One region of the Cupriavidus sp. FW216-B1 genome, then DNA from elsewhere that is predicted to be linked to it. Evidence: riboswitches for the same ligand, from Rfam matches in the RefSeq annotation. Region 1 holds a riboswitch; the other holds the start of a gene.
The links. A riboswitch is a leader RNA that binds a small molecule or an ion and turns the genes downstream of it on or off. The one in region 1 is predicted to bind glycine.

Region 1 (3,392 bases):
CAAGGCCATCGGCGTGGACGGCGCGAGCCTGTCGCACCACCTGGCCTCGGCCTTCGTCTCGGTGGCCACCCGCGAATCGTTCTCCGCGGTGATGGGCGTCTATTCGGCGGTGCTGGGCTTTTTCGTGCCCTCCGGCGGCGGCAAGTGGGTCATCGAGGCGCCCTACGTGATGCAGGCCGCCAACCAGCTGCAGGTCCACCTCGGCTGGGCCGTGCAGGTGTACAACGCCGCGGAGGCGCTGCCCAACCTCATCAACCCGTTCTGGATGCTGCCGCTGCTGGGCGTGCTCGGCATCCGCGCCAAGGACGTGGTGGGCTTCACCTTCACCCAGCTGCTGGTCCACGCGCCGCTGGTGCTGTTCATGCTGTGGGCCTTCGCGACCACGCTGCCCTATCGTCCGCCCGTGATGCCCTGACGGATCGATGGCGCGGGGACCCGCGCGGGAGGAAAACGCCGGGGCGGCCCGCGTCCCGGTTTAAGATGCGGCTTTCCGGCCACGGCCGGAACCCGATTTTTCCACCCAGCCAAGCCAACGATGAAGAAGATCACCCTGTTCCTCGCCGCCCTCGCCACCGCCGGCGCCGTCCACGCCGCCGCGCCCGCGGGCCCGGCCGAGACGCTGCCCTCGGGCATGACCATCCAGCACCTCGTCAAGGGCACCGGCCCGTCGCCCAAGGCGTCCGACACGGTCAAGGTCCACTATCGCGGCACGCTTACCGACGGCACCGAGTTCGACAGCTCGTACAAGCGCGGCCAGCCGATCTCGTTCCCGCTCAACCGCGTGATCCCGTGCTGGACCGAGGGCGTGCAGAAGATGCAGGTCGGCGGCAAGGCCAAGCTGGTCTGCCCGGGCCCGACCGCCTACGGCTCGCGCGGCGTGCCCGGCACGATCCCGCCCAACGCGACGCTGAACTTCGAGGTCGAGCTGCTGGGCATCGGCGGCTGACCAGGGCACCGGCGCATGGCCTGCTCCAGCGGGCCGTGCGCGGCGCTGCCGGCCTGCCGCATCCGCTACACTTCTCTGTCGACAAGAATGCAGGCACGGGGATGAGAAAAGGCGGACGGATCAAGGCATGGCATGCCGACAAGGGCTATGGGTTCATCGAGATCCACGCCCAGTCGAAAGACGTTTTTTTCCATATCAGCGCGCTGCAGGGCCGCGCCGTCGCGCCCAAGGTCGGCGACCGCGTGTCGTTCGAATTGTCGGCGGGCAAGGACGGCCGCCCGCAGGCGAGCCAGGTCTCGATCGCGGGCGCGCCCGGGCAGGCCGGGCCGGCGGGACGGACGAACCTGCTGCCGGCGCTGGTAGCAGCGTTCGCGCTGCTGGCGATCTTCGCGGCTTCGCTCGCCGGCCGTCTGCCGCGCGGCGTGGCACTGGCCAGCCTCGGGCTGAGCGTGGCGGCCTTCGCGCGCTATGCCGTCGACAAGCGGCGCGCCGTGCGCAGCGAACAGCGCATTCCGGAGAACGAGCTGCACCTGCTCGCGCTGTGCGGCGGCTGGCCGGGCGCGCTGGCGGCCCAGCACCTGCTGCGGCACAAGAACCGCAAGGCGTCGTTCCAGGCCACCTTCTGGGCCACGGTCCTGCTGAACGTCGGGGCGATGGTGCTCTGGCCGACGGTGCTCGACGCGTAAGCCGCAACACCCGCGCGGGCGGCGCTTGCCGGCGCCGATCGAGCCGTGTTACCTTGCGCCTTCCAGGAGAACGAGGCGCCTTCACCATGCATGGGAAGACCCCTCTACCGAAGGCGTACCCCTGAAACGCTCAGGTGCAAAAGACTGGAAACCGAACGAACTGGAGAGCGCCGGGCCGCACCGACAAGGTGAGCGGCACGCGGCCGCCGAAGGGGCAAGCCGCCACCCATGCCGGGTGCGGCGAATCTCTCAGGTAAAAGGACAGTGGGGACAGACAGGCCGGATGGCCTGGCTGTCCCTTTTTGCTATCCGGAGCCTGAGAAATGAAAGTCATCGTGATGGGAGCCGGCGTGATCGGCGTCGCCTCGGCGTGGTACCTGGCGCGCGCCGGGCATGAGGTGGTGGTGCTGGAGCGCAATGCGGGCGCGGCCCGCGAAACCAGCTTCGGCAACGGCGGGCAGATCTCCGTCAGCCATGCCGAGCCGTGGGCCAACCCGGGCGCGCCGCTGAAGATGCTGCGCTGGCTGGGGCGCGAGGACGCGCCGCTGCTGTTCCGCCTGCGCGCCGATCCGGCGCAGTGGTCGTGGGGCCTGAAGTTCCTGCGCGAGTGCTCGGCGCGGCGCTCCACCCACAACATGGTCCAGTTGCTCAACCTGGGCACCTACAGCCGCGCCAGCCTGCAGGCGCTGCGCGCCGAAACCGGCATCGAGTACGACCACCTGACGCGCGGCATCCTGCACTTCTACACCAGCCAGAAAGAGTTCGACGCGGCCATCGAGCCGGCGCGCATCATGCGCGAGCTGGGCTGCGAGCGCCGCGTGATCGGCCCGGACGAGGTGGTGCGGCTGGAGCCGGCGCTGGCGCACATCGCGCCGCGCCTGGCCGGCGCCACCTATACCAGCGAGGACGAATCGGGCGACGTGCACCGCTTCACCACCGCGCTGGCGGCGCGCTGCGAGGCGCTCGGCGTGCGCTTTCGCTACGGCGTGCGGGTGCAGCGCCTGCATGCCGAGGGCGGCGCCATGCGCGGTGTGGAGATCGCCGACGAGACCGGCGCCTACCGCATCGAGAGCGCCGACGCCTACGTGCTGGCGCTGGGCAGCTTCAGCCCGATGCTGGCGCGCCCGCTCGGCGTGAAGCTCGACATCTACCCGGCCAAGGGCTACTCGGCCACGCTGCCGGTGCTCGATGCCACGCGCGCGCCCAGCGTGAGCCTGACCGACGACGAGTACAAGCTGGTGTTCTCGCGCTTCGGCGACCGCCTGCGCATCGCCGGCACGGCGGAGCTCAACGGCTATGCGATGGATCTCAACCCGGTGCGCTGCGAGGCCATCGTGCGGCGCACGCTGGAGGTGTTCCCGGGCATGAGCCGGCCCGAGCTGGCGCAGTTCTGGACCGGCCTGCGCCCGGCCACGCCGGGCAACGTGCCGTACATCGGCGCGTCCGCCGTGCGCGGGCTGTACCTCAACACCGGGCATGGCACGCTGGGCTGGACGCACGGCTGCGGCTCGGGCCGCGCCATCGCGGACATCGTGAGCGGGCGCGTGCCGGAGGTGGACTTCGCCTTCACCGGCGAACTGCCGGCGGGCGCGCCACGGCCGGCCACGCCGGCGCCGGCCGCGGCGCGGCCCGCGGCGCACTGACGCCATCGGCCAGCCGGCGCCATCGCTGCCGCGCGCCGGGCGCGCGGCAGCAGGCCGGACTTATCCGTTCACCGCGAGCCTCACCGGGGCGGTCAGGAAGTTCGCAGCCACGGCGTT
Region 2 (3,392 bases), on a different contig from region 1:
CGCGCCAGCCGTAGATGGCCTGGTCGTCGTCGCCGACCGCGGTGAAGGCCGGCGCGCGCAGGTGCGAGCCGCCGGCGAGCTGCTTGAGCAGCGCGTACTGGCAGGCGTTGGTGTCCTGGTATTCGTCCACCAGGAAGTAGCGCAGGCGGTTCTGCCATTTCATGCGAACCGCCTCGTCGCGCGCGAACAGCTCGGCCGGCAGGCGGATCAGGTCGTCGAAGTCCACCGCCTGGTAGGCGTGCAGCGTGGCCACGTAGTTGCGGTAGACCAGCGCGGCCTGGTGATCGTCGGCGCTCTCGGCGATGGCGATGGCGGTCTCGGGATCGACCATGCCGTTCTTCCACAGCGAGATCGTGCTCTGCACGCTGCGGATCAGCTTCTTGTCGGTGGTGGCGAGTTGCTCCTGCACCAGGCCGAAGCAGTCGTCCGAGTCCATGATGGAAAAGCGCGGCTTGAGTCCCACGTGCTCGGCCTCGGCGCGCAGGATCTGCACGCCGAGCGAGTGGAAGGTGCTCACCGTCATCTGCTTGAGCGGGATGCGGCGGCCCTCGCGCGTGGTCTTGCCTTCCATCAGCTTGGCGATGCGCTCCTGCATCTCCTTGGCGGCCTTGTTGGTGAAGGTCACGGCGGCGATGTGCTTCGGCTCGAAGCCCTTGTCCTCGATCAGGTGCGCGATCTTCTGCGTGATCACCCGCGTCTTGCCGGAGCCGGCGCCGGCCAGCACCAGGCAGGGTCCGTCGAGATAACGGACGGCTTCGGATTGGGCGGGATTGAGTCCGTGGGTCATGCGTCGGGGCGTGGTGGCGGAAGCGGATGGCGAAATGGCGGGCGCGGGCCCGGCAAGGACCGGCAAGGACAAAGCGGCCAGGGCTGCCTGTGAAGACCGCGGCACCGGGACGGCGATCCCGCGGGCGGCCGCAGCGGCAGATGTTAACACGGCGGCGGGTCCGCCCCCGCCGGCCCGGCGCCGTGCGTTGACAAGCCACCGGGGCTGCCTGTAGAGTCGCGCCATCCGACCGGGAGAGCGCGCAGAGCCTGCGCCGCCGAAGGGGTATCACCCGAAAACTCTCAGGCACCAAGGACTGGTCGGATCGGCCCGCAACATGCACACGATGCAGGCCGTACTCTGGAGAGCGGCACCCGCCGCCTGCGCGCAGCGCAAGGCATGGCGAGCGTGCCCACCGAAGGGGCGCGCAAGGCACTGGTCCGCGGGACCGCCTTGTAATCTCTCAGGTATCGAGGACAGAGGGGTCATCCGCCGCAGCGGATCCGGCAGCGCCATGCGCGCCGGCCATGCGGCGGATGACCCTTTTTTCGTTTCCGAACCGAGATTTCCGCTTCCCCCGAGGACTACATGACGCTCCAGGCCACGCCCCTCAATGCCATCCACCGCGCGCTCGGCGCCCGCATGGTCGACTTCGGCGGCTGGGACATGCCGGTCAACTACGGCTCCCAGATCGAAGAACACAACGCCGTGCGCACCGACGCCGGCATGTTCGACGTGTCCCACATGTGCGTGGTCGACCTGGCCGGCGCCAACGTGCGCGCGTTCCTGCGCGGCCTGCTGGCCAACAACGTCGACAAGCTGCAGACGCCGGGCAAGGCGCTCTACTCGTGCATGCTCGACGAGCGCGGCGGCGTCATCGACGACCTGATCGTCTACTTCTTTGCCGAGGACCGCTTCCGCCTGGTGGTCAACGCCGGCACCGCCAACGGCGACATCGAATGGATCCGCGCGCGCAATGCCGCCACCGGCAGCGGCGTGGCCATCACCCCGCGCCGCGGCGACAACGCGCCGGCCGGCGCCGCGCCGCTGGCCATCGTCGCGGTGCAGGGCCCGAACGCGCGCGCCAAGGTGTGGAGCGCCTTCCCGGCCACCCAGCCGAGCGAGGCGCTCAAGCCGTTCAACGCCATCGTGGTGCAGGACCCCGCGCTGGGCGAGGTCATGGTGGCGCGCACCGGCTATACCGGCGAGGACGGCTTCGAGCTGGTGGTGCCGGCCGAGAACGTCGCCGGCCTGTGGGAAAAACTGAACGCCGCCGGCGTGCGCCCGGCCGGCCTGGGCGCGCGCGACACGCTGCGCCTGGAAGCCGGCATGAACCTGTACGGCCAGGACATGGACATCCACACCTCGCCGCTCGACGCCGGCCTGGCCTGGACCGTGGACCTGCAGAGCGAGCGCGACTTCACCGGCAAGGCGGCGCTCGCCGCCGCCGGCCAGACCCGCCAGTTCACCGGCCTGATCCTGCGCGAGAAGGGCGGCGTGCTGCGCGCGCACCAGAAAGTGATCACCGCGGCCGGCGAGGGCGAGATCACCAGCGGCACCTTCAGCCCCTCGCTGTCCCTGTCCATCGCTTTTGCCCGCCTGCCGCTCGGCGTTGCCGCCGGCGCCGAGGTGCAGGTCGAGATCCGCGACCGCAAACTCGCCGCGACTGTGGTTAAACTGCCGTTTGTGCGCAATGGCAAGGCACTCGTGAGCTGAACGCTCGCACCCGGTCACAGCGCGCCCGCCGGCGGCCACCCCCGCTCCACGCGATCCCCCGCCCGGCTGGCGCTGAACAACAAACCGCATCTGGAGAATTCCATGACTTTCCCCGCCGACCTGAAGTACACCGAGTCCCATGAATGGGTGCGCGTCGAAGCCGACGGCACGCTGACCATCGGCATCACCGACCACGCGCAGGACGCGCTGGGCGACATCGTGTTCCTGGAACTGCCCGAAGTGGGCAAGTCGGTGGGCGCGGGCGACGCGCTGGCCGTGGTGGAATCGGTCAAGGCCGCGTCCGACATCTACGCCCCGGTGGCCGGCGAAGTGATCGCCATCAACGACGCCGCCGTGGCCGCGCCGGAAAGCGTCAATGCCGACGCCTTCGATGCCTGGCTGTTCAAGCTCAAGCCGGCCAACAGCGACGACGTCAACGGCCTGATGTCGGCCGACGCCTACAAGGCCAGCGTCGGCGCCTGACGCCCCGCCACACTCCCGCCGTTCCCGCGCGGCCGCCATGCCGCGGGAACGGCGACTGAATACCGATGCGCGGCGGCCAGGCCGACCACCTGCCGCCGCGCGCCCAACGAGGTTCTTGCCATGAACGCCCCGCTTCCCACCACCGCCGCCCAAGGTGCCCGGCCCACGCTGGCCGAACTGGAGGCGCGCGACGCCTTCGCTTCCCGTCATATCGGCCCCGACGCCGCCGAGCAGCAGCACATGCTCGAGGTGCTCGGCTACGGCAGCCGCGCCGCGCTGATCGACGCCGTCATCCCCGCCGCCATCCGCCGCCGCGACGGCATGCCGCTGGGCGAGTTCACCGAGCCGCTGACCGAGGAAGCCGCGCTGGCGAAACTGCGCGGGCTGGCCGGCAAGAACCAGGTGCTCAGGAGCTTCATCGGCCAGG

Region 2: linked by a shared signal. The riboswitch ahead of gcvT (glycine cleavage system aminomethyltransferase GcvT) and the one ahead of AC3WXD_RS01740 (D-amino acid dehydrogenase) in region 1 are both predicted to bind glycine.

The regions. Positions count from the first base shown of each region.
Region 1 is NZ_JBYTEL010000001.1:419,866-423,257, reverse strand. It holds gene AC3WXD_RS01755 (short-chain fatty acid transporter) at 1-415, shown strand, start outside; gene AC3WXD_RS01750 (FKBP-type peptidyl-prolyl cis-trans isomerase) at 536-946, shown strand; gene AC3WXD_RS01745 (DUF1294 domain-containing protein) at 1,048-1,632, shown strand; glycine riboswitch at 1,783-1,907, shown strand; gene AC3WXD_RS01740 (D-amino acid dehydrogenase) at 1,956-3,275, shown strand; gene AC3WXD_RS01735 (VOC family protein) at 3,368-3,392, opposite strand, start outside.
Region 2 is NZ_JBYTEL010000009.1:124,990-128,381, reverse strand. It holds gene AC3WXD_RS19850 (UvrD-helicase domain-containing protein) at 1-787, opposite strand, end outside; glycine riboswitch at 1,008-1,095, shown strand; glycine riboswitch at 1,117-1,256, shown strand; gene gcvT (glycine cleavage system aminomethyltransferase GcvT) at 1,355-2,482, shown strand; gene gcvH (glycine cleavage system protein GcvH) at 2,585-2,965, shown strand; gene gcvP (aminomethyl-transferring glycine dehydrogenase) at 3,086-3,392, shown strand, end outside.